One region of the Pseudomonas extremaustralis genome, then DNA from elsewhere that is predicted to be linked to it. Evidence: riboswitches for the same ligand, from Rfam matches in the RefSeq annotation. Region 1 holds a riboswitch; each other region holds the start of a gene.
What was found. A riboswitch is a leader RNA that binds a small molecule or an ion and turns the genes downstream of it on or off. The one in region 1 is predicted to bind cobalamin.

Region 1 (7,285 bases):
CCGCAATTCTGGCAGTACTTCCACGATCTTTCGACTTACATACGTGAAACCACGCCGGTGGAAGAAGGGGTATTGGATATGAACCGCTATGAGAACCTCTGACGGGCCAGGTGAGTCTTTTCCGACAAAATTACTGGGACTTTGTATCTGTGTAATATTTTGGCGTAAACTGCCGGCAAGCCTGTGAGGAGTTTCCATGACTGCCATAACCATTACCGACGCCGCCCACGATTACCTGGCTGACCTGCTGTCCAAGCAGAACACCCCAGGTATCGGCATCCGTGTCTTCATCACCCAGCCTGGCACCCAGTATGCCGAGACGTGCATTGCCTACTGCAAGCCCGGCGAAGAAAAGCCGGAAGATACCGCCCTGGGGCTGAAAAGCTTCACCGCGTATATCGATGCGTTCAGCGAAGCCTTTCTTGACGATGCCGTGGTGGATTACGCCACCGACCGCATGGGCGGCCAACTGACCATCAAGGCGCCGAACGCCAAGGTGCCGAACGTCAATGCCGACAGCCCGGTCAACGAGCGCATCAACTACTACCTGCAGACCGAGATCAACCCAGGGCTGGCCAGCCACGGTGGTCAGGTCAGCTTGATTGACGTGGTCGATGACGGCATTGCCGTATTGAAGTTCGGCGGTGGTTGCCAGGGCTGCGGCCAGGCGGACGTCACCCTGCGCGAAGGCATCGAGCGCACCCTGTTGGAGCGTATTCCGGAGCTCAAGGGCGTACGCGACGTGACTGACCACACGCAGAAAGAAAATGCCTACTACTGAGTAAGGCGTTCCCTGCGAACAAAAAACGGCGCCCGTGAGCGCCGTTTTTTTTTGCTTAAATTTCATTGGTTTACGTTATCTATCTAATGCTGAAGCTCAACTGTAGGAGCGGGCATGCCCGCGATAGCGGAGTCTCAGGCGACAGATCAGGTGTCTGGTACACCGAGATCGCGGGCAAGCCCGCTCCTACAGTTTTATTTTGTGATTTAAATCAAGAAGTTGTGCTGTTTTTATGATGTGAAAGATCAAGGTCGGTAGAGGTGTGCATGCCCCGCCCGATACAGCGATGACTCACTGAAGCTATCGCTCGCCAGCACCCGGCCCACCACAATCAGCGCCGTACGCCGAAAACCCTTGGCGGCGACCTTTTCGGCAATATCACTCAAGGTGCCCACGGCCCAATCCTGATCCGGCCAGGTCGCTCGGTGCACCACCGCAATCGGGCAGTCCGCGCCGTAGTGCGGCAGCAGTTCGGCGACGATCTTGTCCAGATGATTGACCCCCAGATGGATCGCCATGGTCGTACCGTGCCGCGCCAGGCTGTCGAAGTCCTCGCCGGCGGGCATGCTGGTTTTATCGGCGTAACGGGTCAGGATGACGCTTTGGGCGATGTCCGGCAGGGTCAGTTCGGTTTCCAGCAGCGCTGCGCAGGCAGCTACCGCCGTCACTCCCGGAATGATCTGAAAAGGGATGCCCAATTCGCGCAAGTGACGAATCTGCTCGCCGATCGCCCCATACAGGCTCGGATCGCCGGAGTGCACGCGGGCCACGTCCTGGCCGTTGGCGTGGGCGGCCTGGATCAGCGCGATGATCTGTTCCAGGTGCAGTTCGGCGCTGTTGACCACCTGCTGCGCCTGATGGCCCTCCAGGACCGCCATCGGCACCAACGAGCCGGCATAGATAATCACCGGGCAACTGCGGATCAGGCGCTGGCCTTTGACAGTGATCAGTTCGGGGTCGCCGGGGCCGGCGCCGATGAAGTAGACGGTCATGGAAATTCCTGTGCAAACCGGGTGAGCATGAAGATTGCTCATGATCGTGAGCGGCAATTATCGGGATTTTACCCGGCGCAGGCCAATGCAACGGTGGCCTGGGCGTTTTTGCGGCGGGGGACCAGCAGATGGGCGGGGGCATCGGCGAGGTGTTCGGCCAGGGCCAGCGCGGCGCTTTCGGCGATGCCATGGCAGCCGGTATGCGCGAAAGCGACGGCTGATTTATGGCTCAACCGGCTTTCGTAGGCCGCCAACTGCCCGGCGTTGAAACACTGCAACGGCACTTGCAGCAACTGGGACAGTGCAACCAGCCCTGGTTCATCCTGTTTGAGATCGATACTCGCCAGCGCCGTGACGCGCCGACGCTCGATTCCAGCTTCGGCCAGGGCGGCATCGAGCAGCGCCAGCAGGGTGTGAACATCACAACCCCGTTGGCAACCCAGCCCGGCCACCAGAGTCATGCCGAGTATTGATCGTCGCGGTTGCGGCGGAACAGCCAAGCGCTGATCAGGCCCAGGGCCAGCCAGAACGCCACGTTGGTCAGCTGCGAAGCGATCTTGAACTGCGCCTCCAGGGCCTCCGGGGCCAGCATCGAGTGCACTTGCGGTTGCGGCGCGCCGATCAGGTGGGGAACGGCCAGGATCGCCACGCCCAGCACCTTGAGCAGCCAACTGCGGCCGAACACGATCAACGCGATACCGACAGCAGTGGACGCTGCGGTGCCGATCCACCAGGTTTGGCGCAGCGTCAGCTCGGCGGCGGCGGTGCCCGGCAACTCCGGTGGCAGGCCCAGGGTCGGCGCCAGCACAAAGGTCGCGTAACCGGCCAGGCCCCACAGCAGGCCTTGGGCGGTGCGGGTCGGTGCGCGCAGGGTGTAGAGACCGGCCAGCATCAGGGCAAACCCGACGGCGACCACCAGATTGCCGCCTGTGGTGGACAGCACGCGCTGCCAGCCGTCTTCCGGCTCCCAGGCTTCGGTGTCATGGCTGTGGGCGGCGGCACCGGCGGCATGCTCATGGGGCATTTGTGTCGCGGCCGGGGCTTTTTCGAAGGATTCCGCCTGCAGAATCAGCGGTGCGACCCAGAAGCTTTGCAGCAGGGTCAGCAGCAGGGCGGCCAGCAGGCCGGTGAAGCCTGCGGTTTGCGCAATACGCTTGATCATGTCGGCAGGTCTCAGTGGCAGGGGAACGCGGCGCTGTGGCGGGTATCGTGGGCCGCGTTGTGCACGGCTTCGATATGGGAGAAACCGGCGAAGTACACCAGGCACGCACCGAGGATCGACGCGCCGATGGCGGCGGTCAGGCGTTGGCTGAGGGTGGTGGTGCGGTGGGTGGTGTGCGAAGTGCTGCTGATGATCGACATGGCGCGTCCCTTTCAGGTGTCAGGGTGACACGAGCGCATGCAAACCCCGCGAGCCGGGCACGCAGGGTTGAAACAGCGCCCGCCCACCGCGGGTTTGTTATCTGAAATTTTTCGGGCCGGTCTCCGGGCTTGCGAGGGGGCTCATCCATCGAGTCCTGAAAAGCATCGCCTTCCCATGCATAAAGCACAGTGGCTGTGACGCTTCGCTCGCTTACCGTTGCGGGGGCAGCACCGGACTGGTCATAACGCTATGACGCACCGGTTTCCCGTTTCACCCTGTGAAGGGCACCCGAAACAAGGCGTGTAGGAAAGCATGCAGAGCGACGGTAGTCAAATTGACCGAGCCCCTGTAGCCTTGCACCTTCGAGGTTCTTCGGCCCAGGCCGAAGCTAAGAAGGGAACGCGGTTCAAGCCGCGGCTGCCCCCGCAACTGTGAAGGGTTCATCTGACTGCCACGCCACTGCCGATACGGCGGGAAGGCGCAGCCAGCGCCGGTCGCAAGATCCGCAAGCCCCAAGCCAGGAGACCTGCCTCGCACTCGATTTTCCATTTCAACCGGGCGGGGTGATCCGGTGACGAAATCCGCTGCTGCGCGTCGCCGCAGGGCCTATCGTCCCGTATGCCCGCCCCCAAGGGCATCCGATGAAAACACTGGCCAAACTCCCCGTCACCATCGTCACCGGCTTTCTCGGCTCGGGCAAAACCACCTTGTTGCGCCATATGCTCGACAACGCCCAGGGCCGTCGCATCGCGGTGATCGTCAACGAGTTCGGCGAGCTGGGCATCGACGGTGAAATCCTCAAACAGTGCTCCATCGGTTGCACCGAGGAAGAAGCCAACGGTCGTGTGTATGAGCTGGCCAACGGCTGCCTGTGCTGCACCGTGCAGGAAGAGTTCTTCCCGGTGATGCGCGAATTGGTGGCCCGTCGCGGCGACCTCGACCATATCCTCATCGAAACCTCGGGCCTGGCCCTGCCAAAACCCTTGGTCCAGGCCTTCCAGTGGCCGGAAATCCGCAGCGCCTGCACGGTTGACGCCGTGATCACCGTGGTCGACAGCCCGGCCGTGGCCGCCGGCACCTTCGCGGCTTTCCCGGACCAGGTCGACGCCCAGCGCAAGCTCGACCCGAACCTGGACCACGAATCGCCGCTGCACGAGCTGTTCGCCGACCAACTGGCCAGCGCCGACCTGGTGATCCTCAACAAGTGCGACCTGATCCACCCCGAAGACCTGGCCCGCGTGCGCCTGGAAGTCGCCGAAGAGTTGCCGCCGGCGGTCAAGATCATTGAAGCCAGCAGCGGTCGTGTGCCGCTGGACGTGTTGATCGGCCTGGGCGCTGGTTCCGAAGAACATATCGACGGCCGCCACAGCCATCACGATCATCACCACGAAGGTGAAGACGACCACGACCACGACGCCTTTGATTCCATCTCCATCGACCTGCCGCAGTCCGACGAAGCCCTGCTGCTCGATGCCCTGACCCAACTGGTGGTTCAACACGGCATCCTGCGCGTCAAAGGCTTCGCCGCGATCCCGAACAAATCGATGCGCCTGCTGATCCAGGGCGTGGGCACCCGCTTCGACAAACACTTCGACCGTGCCTGGGCCGCCGATGAAGCGCGCACCACGCGCCTGGTGCTGATCGGCCAGGAGCTGAATGCGGCGGGCCTCGAAGCGCAATTGCGCGCCGCCCTCAGCGCCTGACCCATGCACCTGCTCAGGACCCAGCCCGGTGGTTTCGTTTCCGACGACAACATCGCCGACCTTGGACAAACCCCGGCCGAGCTGGTGATCCTGTGCAGCGGCGATTCCAGCCTGGCGCTGCTGGCCGAAGCGGCCCAGCAGTTGCCGCAGGATTACCCCAGCTTTCGCCTGGCTAACCCGATGCAGGTGCAGAACCACGCTTCGGTCGACCTGTACGTCGATGAAGTGCTGCGCCATGCCAAGGTCATCCTGCTTTCGCTGCACGGCGGCATCGGCTATTGGCGCTACGGCATCGAGCGCCTGGTGGCGTTGGCCGAGCGCGGCGTGCAACTGATCCTGGTGCCGGGGGACGATCGCCCCGATCCGGAACTCAGCGGCCTGAGCACCGTTGGCGCGCCGGAGCGCGACCGCCTGTGGCACTTCCTGCGCCAGGGTGGCCTGGGCAATGCGCTGGATTTCTACCGCTGCCTGGCCAGCGCTTACCTGGGCCGCGACTATGCCTGGCGCGAGCCCCAGACCCTGCCGCGCACCGCGATTTATCACCCGCACAAAGCCGATGCACGCCTTACCGACTGGCAGATGGATTGGAACGCCGATTGGCCCGTCGCGGCCGTGCTGTTCTACCGCTCCCATTTGCAGGCGGCCAATACCGGTTTTATCGACGTGTTTTGCCAGCGCTTGCAGGCGGCGGGTCTCAATCCCTTGCCGATGGCGGTGGCCAGTCTGAAAGAGCCCGGCTGCCTGGCGATGGTCGAAGACGCGCTGGATGAGGTCGGGGCGGCGGTGATTCTGAACACCACCGGGTTTGCTCAATCCAGCCCCGAAACGCCGCATCTGCGACCGTTTCGCCGCAACATCCCGGTGATCCAGGCGATCTGCGCCCAGGACAACCAGCCCGGCTGGGAAGCCAGCGAGCAAGGCCTCGGCCCTCGCGATCTGGCGATGCACATCGCCTTGCCGGAACTGGACGGGCGCATCATCAGTCGGCCCATCAGCTTCAAGGACCTGGCCTGGCGCAGCGAGCGCAGCCAGTCGGATGTGGTGTGCTACCGCGCCGCGCCGGAGCGCATGGACTTTGTTGCCGAGCTGGCGCGCCGCTGGGTCGAGCTGGCACGGGTGCCGAATGCGCAAAAGCGCATCGCCCTGATCCTCGCCAACTACCCGACCCGCGATGGCCGCATCGGCAACGGTGTGGGCCTGGATACACCCGCCGCGGCGCTGAATATCCTGCGGGCGCTGCGAGCCGAAGGGTATCCGCTGCCCGAGCACCTGCCCGCGAGCGGCACTGCACTGATCCACGAGCTGCTCGGTGGCGTCACCAATGACCTCGACAGCCTCGACCTGCGCCCCTGTCACCAAAGCCTCGGCCTGGACGAGTACGAGGCGATGTTCCAGCGTTTGCCCGAAGCCAATCGCCAGGCCGTGCTGGCGCGTTGGGGTACGCCCGATCAAGATCCGATGTGCCGTGACGGGCGCCTGATGATCGCCGGCCTGCGCCTGGGCCTGACCTTTGTCGGCATCCAGCCGGCGCGGGGTTATCAGGTGGACGCCAGCGCGGTGTACCACGACCCGGACCTGGTACCACCCCACGGCTACCTGGCGTTCTACTTCTGGCTGCGCCACACCTATGGCGCCCATGCCCTGATTCACGTGGGCAAGCACGGCAATCTGGAATGGTTGCCGGGCAAGGGCGTGGGGCTGTCGCAGCACTGCTGGCCGGATGCGCTGCTGGGACCGCTGCCGAATATCTACCCGTTTATCGTCAACGACCCGGGCGAGGGTGCCCAGGCCAAGCGCCGCACCCAGGCGGTGATCATCGATCACTTGATGCCGCCACTGACCCGCGCCGAAACCTACGGGCCGTTACGCGATCTGGAGTTGCTGGCGGACGAGTATTACGAAGCGCAGTTACTCGATCCGCGTCGTGCCCTGGAGTTGCAGAAAGACATCCTCAAGCTGGTGCGCGAAACCCGTATCGACCAGGAGCTTGAGCTGGACAGCGACGCGGACGCCACCGTCTGGTTGCCGCGCCTGGACACCTACCTGTGTGACTTGAAGGAATCGCAGATCCGCGACGGCTTGCATATCTTTGGCGAGTCCCCCCTGGGCCGTTTGCGCATCGACACCTTGCTGTCGTTGTTGCGAATTCCCCGTGGCGATGGGCGTGGTCCGCAGTCGAGTCTGCTGCGTGTGTTGGCCAAGGCCTTCGAGCTGGGCTTTGACCCGCTCGATTGCGCCCTGGCCGAGCCCTGGACCGGGCTTCGTCCCATGGTGTTGCAGAAGATCGATGAGCAGCTGTGGCGCACCGCCGGCGATACCCGCGAGCGCCTCGAATTGTATGCCGCGCGGTTGATCGAGCAGGCATTGGAAGGTCCGCTCGAACAGCTCCAAGAGCCAGGCTGGCACGAGGTGAAGGCGGTCATCGAGAGCCTGCGTATCGTCGTCG
Region 2 (7,285 bases), 1.8 Mb from region 1:
CAGTCCAGCAGGCGTTGCGGGCTCAGGCTCAAACCGGTGGGGTTGTTGGGATTGACCACCACCAGCACGTCAAGGCTGTCGAGGAAGAAGTCGACTTCCTGCTCCTGCACTTCGCGCACCACGTAACCGGCACGACGCCAGGCTTCAGCGTGTTCGGCATAGCACGGCGAGAGCACGCCGACCTTGCCGGCACGGCGCAGTCGCGGCAACAGTTGGATCGCCGCCTGGGAACCGGCCACCGGCAACAGATGCGCGGCGCCGTAATACTCGCTGGCGGCCTGTTCCAGGCCATCGTCGGTTTCCGGCAAGCGCGCCCAGGCCCGCAGCGGAATCTCGGGAATCGGCCAGGGCCACGGCGCCAGGCCGCTGGACAGGTCCAGCCAGTCAGCCTCAGCAATTCCGTACTGGATCGACGCTTTGCGCAATCGGCCACCATGCTCAAGCATAAAATTGCCCCCCGATACATAGGATCAGCAGCCACAACCATACGCCGCGCTGCACCAGTTGCCAGCCTCGGTCGATGGCGTCGGCATCCGCCGCCGGGCCTTCGCCCAGTAGCGGGCGGTGGTGCACTTCGCCGTGATAGATCGCCGCACCACCCAGTTCCACTCCCAGGGCGCCGGCGCCGGCCGCCATCACCGGACCGGCGTTGGGGCTGTCCCAGGTCGGACCCTGGGTACGCCAGCACCGGAGGGCCAGGCGGGTTTTACCCAGTACCGCGTAGGTCAAAGCCACCAGGCGTGCGGGAATGTAGTTCAGCACATCGTCGATCTTTGCCGCGGCCCAGCCAAAGCGTTCAAAGCGTTCGTTGCGATAACCCCACATGGCGTCGAGGGTATTGCTCAGACGGTACAGCACCACCCCCGGCACACCAGCGACGACAAACCAGAACAACGCGGCAAACACCGCATCGCTGCCGTTTTCCAACACTGACTCGGTGGCGGCGCGGGCGACTTCGGTGTGGTCCAGTTCACTGGTCTGACGGCTGACCAGGTAACTCACGCGCTGACGCGCGCCGTCCAGGTCATCGCGACGCAGCGCTTCGGCCACGGGAATCACATGTTCGCCAAGGCTGCGTAAGCCGAGGGCGCAATACAACGCCAGAATCTCCAACACCCAGCCGATATACGGCGCCCACGACAAGGCCGTGGCCAACAGGGTCAATGGCACCACCGCGATAAACCACGCGGTCACCCCATGGCTGCGCCAGCCACGGCCACCACTGTTGAAACGTTGCTCGATGCGCCCGGCGAAATTGCCGAACACCACCAGCGGATGCCAGCGCCTGGGTTCGCCCAGCAACGCATCCAGCGCCACCCCGGCGACACACAGCAAGGCCACACTCATTGACTCACTCCCCACACATTTTCGTACAGCATGTCACTCAGCGGCTTGGGTTCGGTCCAGCCTTCGAGCTGCAACATCGGCGCCGGGTAAAATTCCGCCACCGGCCCCAGGCACAACACGGCCAACGGTTTGGCGCCAGGCGGCAAGCCCAGCAGATCGGCCAGGGCCAGGGGTTCGAACAGCGAGACCCAGCCCATGCCCAGCCCCTCGACGCGGGCGGCCAGCCACAGATTCTGGATTGCACAGGACAACGAGGCCATGTCCATTTCCGGCAAGGTGCGCCGCCCGAAGATATGTCGCTCGCGATCGTCCATCAGCGCTGCCACCAGCACTTCGGCGCAGTCATGGATACCTTCGACCTTGAGCTTCATGAACGCGTCGGAACGCTCGCCCAACGCCTCGGCGGTGCGCACGCGTTCCTCTTCCACCAGTTGCTGGATGCGGCCGCGCAGCGTGCGGTCGCTGATGCGGATAAAGCGCCACGGTTGCATCAAGCCGACACTCGGCGCCTGGTGCGCGGCCTGGAGCAGACGATGGAGCAATTCGGGGGCGACGCTGCCGCCGCTGAAGTGACGCATATCTCGACGTTCGGCGATGGCGCGATAGACCGCGTCGCGATCGGCCTGGGGGAAAGCGTTGTCACTCATGGGGCTGTGCTGGCTCAAGGTCGGGCGCAAACAACGCGGCAACCGCTCGGGGATTGGACGGGAAATAGAAGTGCACGTAGGACGCGGTCATCCGTCCCTGCCGATACACCGCCTCGGCCCCGCGCCCGCCATTGGGGCTCAGGCCGCGGGCAATCGGCTGCCAGTCGGTGCGGGTCAGGGAGTGATGATAGGTGTGCCCGCGCAGGACGCCTTCGGGCAACTCGACGCTTTGCAGGGCCAGGGCCGCCAGTTTCTTTTGCATCACTGCATCGCCCTGCAGCAGGCCGACCAGTTCGGCACGGGTGCCGTCGACATCGGTGAGCGAATCGAGCAGATAGAGCATGCCGCCACATTCGGCGAGCAAGGGCTTGCCGCCCGCGTGATGGGCACGGATGGCATCGAGCATCGGCGTGTTTTGCGCCAGCGCCTGGTGGTGCAACTCCGGGTAACCGCCGGGTAGATAGAGACTGTCGGCCTCGGGCAATTGGCGATCATGGATCGGCGAGAAGAAACACAACTCGGCGCCCATCGCCCGCAACAGATCCAGGCTGGCACCGTAGGTGAAGGCAAACGCTTCGTCGCGGGCCACAGCAATGCGCACCCCGGCCAGCAACGGCTCGGCCTCGATCACGGCGGGCGCGGCAAAGGTCACCGGCGGCGGCAACGCGACTTCACAGCTGCTGCCCAGGGCTTGGGCGGCGGCATCCAGGCGCACATCGAGGTCATTCAGCTCACTGGCTTGCACCAGGCCCAAATGACGGCTGGGCAACTCGATCCCGGTTTCGCGGGACAACGCGCCATACCAGCGCAGGCCTTCGGTGAGGCTGCCTTCGAGCAGTTGCGCATGCCGCAAAGTGCCGACGCGGTTGGCCAGCACGCCGGCGAACGGCAAATCCGGCTGATAGCGCGCCAGGCCAAGGGCCAGGGCCCCGAAGGTCTGGGCCATGGCCGTGCCGTCGATCACGGCCAACACCGGTACACCAAAGTGTCGTGCCAGGTCGGCGCTGGAAGGCGTGCCATCGAACAGGCCCATCACGCCTTCGATCAGGATCAGGTCGGCCTCCCCCGCCGCTTCCCACAGCAAGCGACGACTTTCCTGCTCGCCCACCATCCACATGTCCAATTGATACACCGGCGCCCCGCTGGCGCGCTCATGGATCATCGGGTCGAGAAAATCCGGACCGCATTTGAACACGCGCACCTTGCGCCCCAGGTTGCGGTGCAAACGGGCCAGTGCGGCGGTGACGGTGGTTTTGCCCTGGCCGGACGCCGGAGCGGCGATCAACACAGCCGGGCAGTGACGGGGCTGATTCAAAGTTCGACGCCTTTCTGCGCCTTGATACCGGCCTGGAACGCGTGCTTGAGCATGCCCATCTCGGTGACGGTGTCGCCCATTTCGATCAATTCAGGCTTGGCCCCACGACCGGTGACCACCACGTGCTGCATCGGCGGGCGCGCTTGCAGGTCGCTGAGTACCTGGTCCAAATCAAGGTAACCGTGCTTGAGGGCAATGTTCAGTTCATCCAGAACCACCAGGCCGATGCCCGGGTCTTGCAGCAACTGGCGGGACACCGCCCAGGCGGCTTCGGCGGCGGCGATATCGCGCTGGCGATCCTGGGTTTCCCAGGTGAAGCCTTCGCCCATGACGTGAAAACGCACTTGCTCGGGGAAGCGGCGGAAGAACAGCTCTTCACCGGTACTGTTGCGCCCCTTGATGAACTGCACCACACCGCACTGCATACCATGGCCCATGGCGCGGGCGAGCATGCCGAACGCCGAGCTGCTCTTGCCTTTGCCGTTGCCGGTCAACACCAGCAGCAGGCCGCATTCGTTCGGGGAATTGGCAATGCGCTCGTCGATCACGGCTTTTTTGCGCAGCATGCGCGCCAGGTGGCGCTCGTCGCGCTCGGGGGAATCGGTCATGGCAGCTCTCCGTTGGGGCTGGACAAAAACGGCGGGCAGGAAAAGAAAAAACAGACAGCCAAGCATCGCCCACCGTGATGCTGTTGGATGATCCAGGCCGGTCTCCGGACTCATGAGTGGCGCGCGAGCGCTGATAGAGCGCGCGAGCAGGCCGACGATGCGCCTTCCCATATCGCCAGCGATACAGTGGCAAAAGGCAGCGTCTTGACTCATTTACCGTTGCGGGGGCAGCGCCGGAATCGCGGCAGCACTGTGTACAAGTGCGCTCACTCACCGGCTTCCCTGTTTCACTCTGTCGACCCACAGGTCACAGAGCACCTGGAACAAGCGGCGAAGGTTAGTGGGTTGGGGGTGGAGCGTCAATTAAAGCCGGCCCCGGACTTGAACCATCGCACCGCCGATCGCCTCTACCCTTACAGGTATCAAGGAGAACACCATGCACAAAACCAGACTCGCCCTGCTCATCATGCTCGCCGGCACCCTCGCCGCCTGCGGTGAAACCTCCACGCTGCAGGTCTCCGATGGCACCGGGCCCACGCCCAAGCTACCGGAGCCGAACAAGACGCTGATCCCCACCGTGAACATCGCCCCCGCCATCGGCTGGCCGGACGGCGTGAAGCCAACGGCCGCCGCCGGTACCCAAGTGACGGCGTTCGCCGAGGGCCTGGACCATCCCCGCTGGCTGTATGTGTTGCCCAACGGCGATGTGCTGGTCGCGGAAACCAACGCGCCGCCCAAGCCCGATGACTCCAAGGGCATTCGCGGCTGGGTCATGGAGAAGGTCATGGGCCGGGCCGGTGCCGGCGTGCCGAGCCCGAATCGCATCACGTTGCTGCGTGACGCCGACCACGACGGTGTCGCCGAGACCCGCACGGCGTTCCTGGAACACCTCAATTCGCCGTTTGGCATGGCTCTGGTCGGCAACGACTTGTATGTGGCCGACTCGGACAAGCTGCTGCGCTTCGCCTATCAGCCGGGTGAAACTGCGATCAAATCTGCCGGCACCACGGTCGTCGATTTGCCCGGCGGCCCGTTGAACCATCACTGGACCAAAAACGTGGTGGCCAGCCAGGATGGCAGCAAGCTGTATGTCAGCGTAGGCTCCAACAGCAACGTCGGCGAAAACGGCCTGGAGGCAGAACAAGGCCGCGCCGCGATCTGGGAAGTCGACCGTGCGAGCGGCCAGCACCGCATCTTCGCCTCCGGCCTGCGCAATCCCAACGGCATGGCCTGGGAACCCCAGAGTGGCAAGCTGTGGACGGCCGTGAACGAGCGCGACGAGATCGGCAGCGACCTGGTGCCGGACTACATCACCTCGGTCAAGGATGGTGCGTTTTATGGCTGGCCCTTCAGCTATTACGGCCAGCATGTGGACGTGCGCGTCACCCCGCAAAATCCAGAACTGGTCGCCAAGGCCATCGCACCGGACTATGCGGTGGGTCCTCACACTGCGTCGTTAGGATTGACCTTCGCCGAGGGCAGCACCCTTCCAGCGCCCTTCACCCACGGTGCATTCATCGGCCAGCATGGTTCGTGGAACCGCAAGCCGCACAGTGGCTACAAGGTGATCTTCGTACCATTCGAGGGTGGCCAGCCTAAAGGCCAGCCGGTGGACGTGCTGACCGGGTTCCTCGACAAGGATGAGAAAGCCATGGGCCGACCGGTGGGCGTTGTCATCGACAAGCAGGGCGATTTACTGGTGGCCGATGATGTGGGGAATAAGGTGTGGCGAGTTTCTGCGGCTAAGTAACCGCTCCCAAGACCACCACAAAACAGATGTGGGAAAGGGCTTGCCCCTCCCACATTGGGATCTTGGGTTGACTCAGGGGTTGCGGGCCAAGTGCTCGGCCGGCAACACGCGCTTGGCGCTGAGGTAGGCATTCTGCCAATAGGCCTTGGACAAGGTATCCAGCTTCACCGTACCGCCGGTTTGCGGCGCGTGGACAAAGCGACCCTCGCCCACATAGATCCCGGCGTGGCTGACCTGCGAGCCGCCACCGGTGGCGAAGAACAGCAGGTCGCCGGTTTGCAGGTTCTGTTCGCTTACGTCCTGGCCACGCATGACGATGAGTTCACGGGTCGTACGCGGCAAGGAGATACCGGCGGCGTCGCGAAAGACAAAACCGATCAGGCCACTGCAATCAAACCCCGAGTCCGGCGTATTGCCACCCCAACGATAAGGCGTACCGACCAGGCCCAACGCACGGAACAGCACATCTTCGGCGGCAGGCGAAAAACTTTGGTTGGAATAGCTGAACACCGGCCTGGGCTTCATCGCTACGTGAGCGGGCGACGGTGTGCGGCTTGCGCAGGCGCTGAGCAGCGCGGCGCAAAGAATTAGAATCAGGCGGGCCGAGGTCGACATGTGCAGAACAATCCTGGTCTGGATGCGGCTTTCGCTGCCGAACGCTGAAAACCAGAACGCGCAAGCAGAGCTTGCGCGAACGGATTACAACAATGTCCAGGGATTCTAGCGCTTACACGTCAAACTTCAAGTATCACTTTAAGTTTACTTGCTAGCGGTAATCGTCGTCGGGGCCATGGCGAGTGCACGCTTGGCTTCGATGAAGGTTTTGCTCCAGTAGCTGTCACCCAGACTGTCGACCCGAACACCGCCACTGCGACGGCTGCTGGAGTGGATAAACTGGTTGTCGCCCAGGTAGATACCCGCGTGGCTTACGCGACCACGACCGCTGGTACTGAAGAAAAGCAGATCACCGGGCTTGAGGTTATTGCGTGCGACCAACGGTGCATTCACGTTGATCATTTCGCGCGTCGAGCGTGGCAGGTTCATGCCAGCTTCTTCACGAAACAGGTAGCCGATGAAACCGCTGCAGTCGAAACCGGCTTCGGAGGTACCGCCGAAACGGTAACGGGTACCGATCAGGGACATGCCGCGTTCGAGGATGCTGTCGGCCAGAACTGGAAGCTGATAAGGCTTGTTGCCGGCGAAGTCGGCCAGTTCCTTTTCCGTCGCCAATTCTTCTTCATAAACGGTAGAAGATTGAGCCGCGACGAATTTGGCGTGATTTTGAACCTGGGATTTGTGCTGCTCTGCTACTTGTTGGGTGTGAGAAGCGCAACCAAACAACAGGGTAACGAGTGCGAGAGGCACGAGGGGTGCGAAGCGATTTAGCATGGGCACGACCGTGGCTGATGTGTAAAGAAGTCGAGACTATGCCTTCTATCACATCGATTTGCAAATTCAATCGCGGTCTTTGTGACTTATTGTTTGGACTATGGCATCTAAGCCCTAATCCCCCTTATTGATTGAAATGCGCAGCCCATGAGGCTAAAAGCGCAGTTTTTCTGACGCCTGCAAATTGCCGGACGGTTGAAAATCAACGCGTTACCAACCCAAAGTCTCC
Region 3 (7,285 bases), 1.5 Mb from region 1:
CTCTGTGACACTGTGCCCCGCCGCCAGATCAACCAGGTGTGCAGGATGCGGAAACTGTCCATCAGCGGCCACACGCTCACCGCCGCAAACCCCGGCATGCTTTCCAGCATGCTGCGTGGCATCAGCGCCAGGCCGGCGCCGGCGCTGACACACGCCAACATACCGTGGTAAGACTCGATCTCGAAGATCTTGCCCGGCACCGCGCCGTCCTGTGCGAACCAGCGTTCGAAGTGATGCCGGTACGAGCAGTTCGAACGGAATGTATAAATGTTCTGCCCATTCACATCCTGCCCTCGTGTGATCGGCGCGTGATGCAACGGCGCAATCACCACCATCTCTTCCTCGAACACCGCCACGCCCTCCAGGGTCGCGTGCAACACCGGCCCGTCGACGAATGCCGCCGCCAGGCGCCCTGACAACACGCCTTCGATCATCGTCCCGGACGGTCCGGTGCTCAGGTCCAACTCGACCTTGGTGTGTTTCTGATTGTATGCCGCCAGCAGCGCGGGGATGCGCACCGCCGCCGTACTCTCCAGCGAACCGAGGGCAAAGGCGCCCTGGGGCTCTTCCCCCGCCACCGTGGCGCGGGCTTCCTGCACCAGGTCGAGGATGCGTCGCGCATAGCCGAGGAAATTCCACCCGGCCGGCGACAGGCGCAGGCGGCTTCTCTCGCGGATAAACAGCTCCACACCCAAGTCCTGCTCCAGTTGCTTGATGCGCGTGGTCAGGTTCGACGGCACGCGATGAATCAGCTGCGCGGCGGCGCTGATGCTGCCTTGCTCGGCAACGGCCTTGAAGATTTCCAGCTGCACCAGATCCAAATCATTCTCCAATCGTGAACGTATTGCTCAATATTATTCAGTTTCCAGAAAACATGCAGCCCCGTAGGCTGACTCCATCCCCCCATTCAGCCGGACGGTGCCATGAACGCGATCACCCACCAGACCCACGCCCTGTCGATCAACCCCGCCAATGGCGAAACGGTCGGCAGCTACCCTTACGAAACCGCCGCCCAACTGAACGCCGCCCTCGACCGCGCCACCGTCGCCTTCCGCACCTGGCGCCGCCAGCCGGTGAGCCAGCGCGCCGAATTACTGCTGGCCCTGGCCGGCGCCTTGCGCGATCAAGCCGAAGCGATGGCGCAGATGATCACTCTGGAAATGGGCAAACCCATCGCCCAGGCCCGTGCCGAAATCGAGAAATGCGCACAACTGAGCGAATGGTACGCCGCCCACGGCCCGGCCATGCTCGCCCCGGAACCGACCCTGGTGGACAACGGCAGCGCACAGATCGAATACCGCCCACTGGGCCCGATCCTCGCCGTGATGCCGTGGAACTTCCCGGTGTGGCAAGTGCTGCGCGGCGCCGTGCCGACCCTGCTCGCCGGCAACACCTACGTGCTCAAACACGCGCCAAACGTGATGGGCAGCGCCTACCTGATGAAAGCCGCGTTTCAAAAAGCCGGTTTCCCTGAAGGCCTGTTCGAAGTCATCAACGTGACCACCGACGGCGTGTCCAGCGCCATCGCCGACCCACGCATCGCTGCCGTCACCCTCACCGGCAGCGTGCGCGCCGGCATGGCCATCGGCTCCCAGGCCGGTGCCGCGCTGAAAAAATGCGTGCTGGAACTGGGCGGCTCCGACCCGTTCATCGTGCTCAACGACGCCGACCTCGACGCCGCCGTGCAAGCCGCCGTCATCGGGCGCTTCCAGAACAGCGGCCAAGTCTGCGCCGCCGCCAAGCGCCTGATCATCGAGGAAGGCGTGGTGCAAGCCTTTACCGCCAAATTCGTCGAAGCCAGCCGCGCCCTGGTGATGGGTGAGCCGACTTCGACCGACACCTACGTCGGCCCGATGGCGCGCTTCGACCTGCGCGACGAACTGCACGGCCAGGTCCAGGCCACCCTGGCAGAAGGCGCGACCCTGCTGCTGGGCGGCGACAAAGTGCCCGGCGCCGGTAACTACTATGCGCCCACCGTACTGGCAGACGTCACCGACCAGATGACCTCGTTCAGACAGGAGCTGTTCGGCCCCGTGGCCTCGATCATCACCGCCCGCGATGCCGACCACGCCGTGGCCCTGGCCAACGACAGCGAGTTCGGCCTCACCGCGAGCATCTTCACCAGCGACCCGGCCAAGGCAGGCGAAATTGCCAACCAGCTGGAAACCGGCGGGATCTTCGTCAATGCCTTCAGCGTGTCCGACCCTCGGGTGGCGTTCGGTGGCGTGAAGAAGAGCGGGTTCGGCCGCGAGTTGTCGCACTTTGGCGTGCGCGAATTCTGCAATGCGCAGACGGTGTGGCTCAACCGCAAGTAAACAAGGGGCAGGCGCGAGCACGCTCGCGCCCTGCAACCGCATCGACTACCATACCGCGCCGGTTCCCAAACGGGACTAATAGGGAATCCGAAGCGCGGTGTCCCCGCGTCAATCGGAACTGCCCCCGCAACTGTAGATGCCGAGCCTGCTCCTCGATGCCACTGGACCTTGTCCGGGAAGGTTGGAGCGTGGCGACGACGCATCAGTCAGGAGACCTGCCGGCCCAGCAACATCACTGACCGGCGGGGTGTCCGGGAAGGACATCCTTGCCTGCCTGACCGGCAGCGTTCAAGCGTGGATTTCCGAACCGTACCCCCCCTGTTTTTTCCAGTACGGTCCACACGGAGATTGCCCCATGCTGCTACGCACCACCGCCCTGCTCGCCGGCCTGGGCTTCTGTGCCTTGGCCCAGGCGACCTCCACCCACTACCCGCTGACCCTCGAAAACTGCGGCAGCACCCTGACCTTCCAGCAGGCACCCGCACGCAGTGTGACCATCGGCCAGGCCGCCACCGAAATGCTCTATGCCTTGGGCGTGGGCGATACCGTGGTTGGCACCTCGCTGTGGTTCAACAACGTGTTGCCGTCGTTCAAGGTCCAGAACGACAAGATCCCGCGCCTGGCCGACAACGAGCCCAGCTTCGAAGCCGTCATCGCCAAGCGCCCGCAACTGGTGGCCGCCGAGCTGGAATGGGTGGTCGGCCCGCAAGGCGTGGTCGGTACCCGCGAGCAATTTCATGAGTTGAAAATCCCCACCTACCTGCTGCCCTCCGACTGCGAAGCCAAGGACAACCGGGTGGGCGCCGACGGCACGCGGCTGGCGCCGTTTCGCGTCGAGACGATCTATAAGGGCATCAGCCAGTTGGCCGAGATTTTCGACGTGCCGGATCGCGGCCGACAACTCAACGCCGAACTCCAGGCGCGCCTGGCCCGGTCCGTGGCCACCGCGCAGAGCAAGGGCCTCAAGCAAGCCAGCGCGCTGGTGTGGTTCTCCAGCGCCGAGATGGCCAGCGACCCGTACGTGGCCGGCCACAAGGGTGTCCCCGAATTCATGCTCGAGACCCTGGGCCTGCACAACGTGGTGCAGTCCGATGAAGAGTGGCCCGCCGTCGGCTGGGAAACCCTCGCCAAAGCCAACCCGACGTTCCTGGTGATCGCGCGCATGGACCGCCGTCGCTACCCGGCCGACGACCACGAACAGAAACTCGCCTTCCTGCGCAGCGACCCGGTGACCCGCAACATGGACGCGGTCAAACACAACCGCATCATCATCCTCGACGCCATGGCCCTGCAGGCCAGCGTGCGCACCTTCGATGGCCTGGAACAACTGGCGCACGCCATCGACGGCTACGACCTGCCGAAATGACACGCACCCTCCTCGCCCTCGCGCTGCTGCTGATCGCCCTCCTCGCCGGCGTAGCCATCGGCGAAACCGCCATCGCGCCAAAGGTGGTGTTGCAGGTGCTCGCCAACAAACTGTGGCACGCCGGCTACGTGCTCGATCCCATCGACGAAGGCGTGGTGTGGAACTACCGCCTCACCCGCGCCCTGGTCGCCGCCGCCTGCGGTGCCGGGCTGGCCACCTGCGGGGTGGTCTTGCAGTCGTTGCTGCGTAATCCGCTGGCCGATCCCTACCTGCTGGGCATCAGCGCCGGCGCCTCGACCGGTGCGGTGCTGGTGGTGTTGATGGGCGTGGGCGGCGGTTTGGTGTCGTTGTCGGCGGGCGCCTTCGTCGGCGCGATGGCCGCGTTTGCGCTGGTGATCCTGCTGGCGCGGGCCAGCGGCGCGTCCGGCGGCACCGGGCAGATCATCCTCGCGGGCATCGCCGGTTCGCAGCTGTTCAACGCGCTGACTGCGTTCCTGATCACCAAGTCGGCCAGCTCCGAACAGGCGCGCGGCATTCTGTTCTGGCTGCTGGGCAACCTCAGCGGCGTGCGCTGGCCGTCGGTGTGGCTGGCGGTGCCGGTGGCGATCGTGGGGCTGGCGGTGTGCCTGTGGCATCGACGGGCGCTGGATGCGTTCACCTTTGGCCGCGACTCGGCGGCGTCCCTGGGCATTCCGGTGCGCCGCGTGCAACTGGTGTTGGTGGCCTGCGCGGCATTGGTCACGGCGGTAATGGTGTCGATTGTCGGCGCCATCGGCTTTGTCGGCCTGGTGATCCCCCATGCCGCGCGCCTGCTGCTGGGCACAGGACACTCGCGCTTGTTGCCGGCGAGTGCGTTGGGCGGTGCGTTGTTTTTGATCGCGGCGGATGTGCTGTCGCGCACCGTGATCAAGGGCCAGGTGATTCCGGTCGGGGTGGTGACGGCATTGGTCGGCGCGCCGGTGTTTGCGCTGATCCTGATCGGCCGGAGGAATGCGCGATGACGGTGCTCAGTTGCACCGGGCTGGGCTTCAAGGTGCGCGAGGCCGAGTTGCTGCGCGATATTCACCTGGAGGTTCGCTCCGGTGAAACCCTAGGGATCGTCGGTCCGAACGGCTCAGGCAAATCCACCCTGCTCAAACTGCTCGCCGGCTTGCGCGCACCGACCAGCGGCGAAGTGCGCCTGGGCGGCGAGCGGCTGGGCGATCTATCCCGACGCGCCATCGCGCAACAACTGGCGGTGGTGGAACAACAGGCCGACACCGACGATGCCATCCGCGTCTTCGATGCCGTGGCGCTGGGGCGCACGCCGTGGCTGTCGGCGCTGAGCCCCTGGTCACGCGACGACGACGCCATCGTGCACCAAGCCCTGCACGACGTGGACGCCACCCACCTGAGCCAACGCGCCTGGCGCAACCTCTCCGGCGGCGAACGCCAACGCGTGCACATCGCCCGCGCCCTGGCGCAACGGCCGCAGATCCTGCTGTTGGATGAGCCGACCAACCACCTGGACATCCAGCATCAACTGACGATCCTCAAGGGCGTGCAGGACTTGCCGGTGACCACCCTGATTGCCCTGCACGATCTCAACCAGGCGCTGACCTGTGACCGCTTGGCCGTGCTGGATCGCGGACGCTTGGTGGCACTGGGCAAGCCGCTGGAGGTGCTGACGCCACAACGTTTGCACGAAACGTTCGGCGTGCAGGCGCACTACCTGACCGACCCATTCGACGGTGCACAAATCCTGCGCCTGCGCCCGATTTAAAAATGACTGCCACACACCGCCCCCGTAGGAGCGAGCTTGCTCGCGAAAATCGCAAGCACACCGCGCTCATCCAGAATGCCCGCGTTATCGTCCACCCTCTTCGCGAGCAAGCTCGCGCCTACAGCGGCCGTGTTCTTTAAGCCGTGTTACAACCTTCAGCGGTTGTTACGCCAGATCGAAAAATTCAACGCAGCCGCCACGCACAGCCACGCCAGGTATGGGAACAGGATCAAGCCGGTGATCAGGTCCAAGCGCACGGCCAACGCCACCATCGCCGCCACGGTGATCCACAGCAGCACGATGATCACCATCCCGGCGAGCAACTGGTGCGCGCCGAAGAACACCGGGGTCCACAGCGTGTTCAAGGCGATTTGCGCGGCCCACAGCGCTAGCACCGTTTGGCTGCCGGGGATCAGGCTCAAGCGATAGCCGGCCCAGGCCAGCAGCAGGTAGATGAGCGTCCAGGCCAGCGGGAACGCCCAGTTGGGCGGGGTGAAGCTGGGCTTGACCAGAGCGGCGTACCAAGCGCCGGGCTTGAAGATCACGCCGGTGCTGGCGGCGGCCGCGCAGGCCAGGAGGAAAATAAAGAAGGTCATCGTGCATCCTTGGCTGAGGGTCAGCGGTGTGGAATGGAAAAGCGTTGTTGCGTGTCTCTTTCACTGACTCGAACCGGCGCACAAAAATTCAATCGCCCGTGGCCATTCGCGCAAGCACGACCTCTTCTTCCGGTCATCAAAATTCGCTAAGGTGCCCCACACCTTAGCCCGAGTTCTCCCTCTTGGCCCACTCCTCCACTCGTCCCTGGTCGGTGTTCCTGGTTTTCCTGCGCCTGGGGCTTACTTCCTTCGGCGGCCCGATTGCGCACCTTGGGTATTTTCGCGACGAATTCGTCACCCGGCGGCGTTGGCTGAGCGAGCGCAGTTACGCCGAACTGGTCGCCTTGTGCCAATTCCTTCCCGGCCCGGCCAGCAGTCAGGTCGGCATTGCCCTGGGCTTGTCCCGCGCAGGCTATGGCGGGGCGGTCGCCGCCTGGGTCGGGTTTACGTTGCCGTCGGCCATCGCCTTGATCCTGTTCGCCCTGGGCCTCGCCCACTATGGCGCCGCGATGCCTGCCGGCGCGCTGCATGGGCTTAAAGTCGTCGCCGTGGCCGTGGTGGCCCAGGCCGTGTGGGGCATGGCGCGCAACCTGTGCCGGGGCGTGGCGCGGGTCACGCTGATGCTGATCGCCGCGTGCGTGGTGCTGCTGGAACCGTCCGCCTGGGCCCAGGTGGGGGTGATCGCCGCCGCTGGCGTGGCGGGCCTGCTGCTGTTCAAACCGCCGACGAATACCGAACCCGACACGCTGCCCATCCCCATCAGCCGCCGCACCGGCGCGTTGTGGCTGGGGTTGTTCCTGCTGTTGCTGGTGGGCCTGCCGATCCTGGCCGACGGGTGGCCCAGCCCGACCTTGACCCTGGTGGACGCGTTCTACCGCACCGGCTCCCTGGTGTTCGGCGGCGGCCACGTGGTGCTGCCACTGCTGCAAGCCCAAGTGGTGCCGCCACAGTGGGTGAGCAACGACGTGTTCCTCGCCGGCTATGGCGCCACCCAAGCCGTCCCCGGCCCGCTGTTCACCTTCGCCGCCTTCCTCGGCGCCTCGATGCACCAGGCCCCGAACGGCTGGCTCGGCGGCATGATTGGCCTGCTGGCGATCTTCGCACCGTCGTTCCTGCTGATCTTCGGCGCCCTGCCCTTCTGGGCCAGCCTGCGCCACAGCCCCCACACCCAGGCGGCGCTGGCCGGGGTGAATGCAGGGGTGGTGGGACTGTTGTTAGCGGCGCTGTATCAGCCGGTGTGGACCAG

Region 2: another riboswitch for cobalamin. It lies ahead of cobO (cob(I)yrinic acid a,c-diamide adenosyltransferase); the one in region 1 lies ahead of cobW (cobalamin biosynthesis protein CobW).
Region 3: another riboswitch for cobalamin. It lies ahead of BLR63_RS02665 (ABC transporter substrate-binding protein); the one in region 1 lies ahead of cobW (cobalamin biosynthesis protein CobW).

Annotation. Positions count from the first base shown of each region.
Region 1 is NZ_LT629689.1:1,988,958-1,996,242, reverse strand. Features, by position in the region: gene BLR63_RS09310 (fatty acid cis/trans isomerase) at 1-102, shown strand, start outside; gene nfuA (Fe-S biogenesis protein NfuA) at 197-781, shown strand; gene cobM (precorrin-4 C(11)-methyltransferase) at 1,027-1,773, opposite strand; gene BLR63_RS09295 (cobalamin biosynthesis protein) at 1,842-2,234, opposite strand; gene BLR63_RS09290 (CbtA family protein) at 2,231-2,935, opposite strand; gene BLR63_RS09285 (CbtB domain-containing protein) at 2,947-3,135, opposite strand; cobalamin riboswitch at 3,233-3,443, opposite strand; cobalamin riboswitch at 3,485-3,684, shown strand; gene cobW (cobalamin biosynthesis protein CobW) at 3,778-4,839, shown strand; gene cobN (cobaltochelatase subunit CobN) at 4,843-7,285, shown strand, end outside.
Region 2 is NZ_LT629689.1:207,643-214,927, reverse strand. Features, by position in the region: gene cobD (threonine-phosphate decarboxylase CobD) at 1-446, opposite strand, end outside; gene cbiB (adenosylcobinamide-phosphate synthase CbiB) at 439-1,347, opposite strand; gene bluB (5,6-dimethylbenzimidazole synthase) at 1,344-1,994, opposite strand; gene BLR63_RS01000 (cobyrinate a,c-diamide synthase) at 1,987-3,309, opposite strand; gene cobO (cob(I)yrinic acid a,c-diamide adenosyltransferase) at 3,306-3,917, opposite strand; cobalamin riboswitch at 3,996-4,254, opposite strand; gene BLR63_RS00990 (PQQ-dependent sugar dehydrogenase) at 4,354-5,667, shown strand; gene BLR63_RS00985 (C40 family peptidase) at 5,740-6,282, opposite strand; gene BLR63_RS00980 (C40 family peptidase) at 6,427-7,056, opposite strand; gene hda (DnaA regulatory inactivator Hda) at 7,267-7,285, opposite strand, start outside.
Region 3 is NZ_LT629689.1:524,967-532,251, reverse strand. Features, by position in the region: gene ptrR (putrescine utilization regulator PtrR) at 1-821, opposite strand, end outside; gene BLR63_RS02670 (aldehyde dehydrogenase family protein) at 924-2,315, shown strand; cobalamin riboswitch at 2,358-2,552, shown strand; gene BLR63_RS02665 (ABC transporter substrate-binding protein) at 2,671-3,681, shown strand; gene BLR63_RS02660 (FecCD family ABC transporter permease) at 3,678-4,682, shown strand; gene BLR63_RS02655 (ABC transporter ATP-binding protein) at 4,679-5,443, shown strand; gene tspO (tryptophan-rich sensory protein TspO) at 5,599-6,039, opposite strand; gene chrA (chromate efflux transporter) at 6,222-7,285, shown strand, end outside.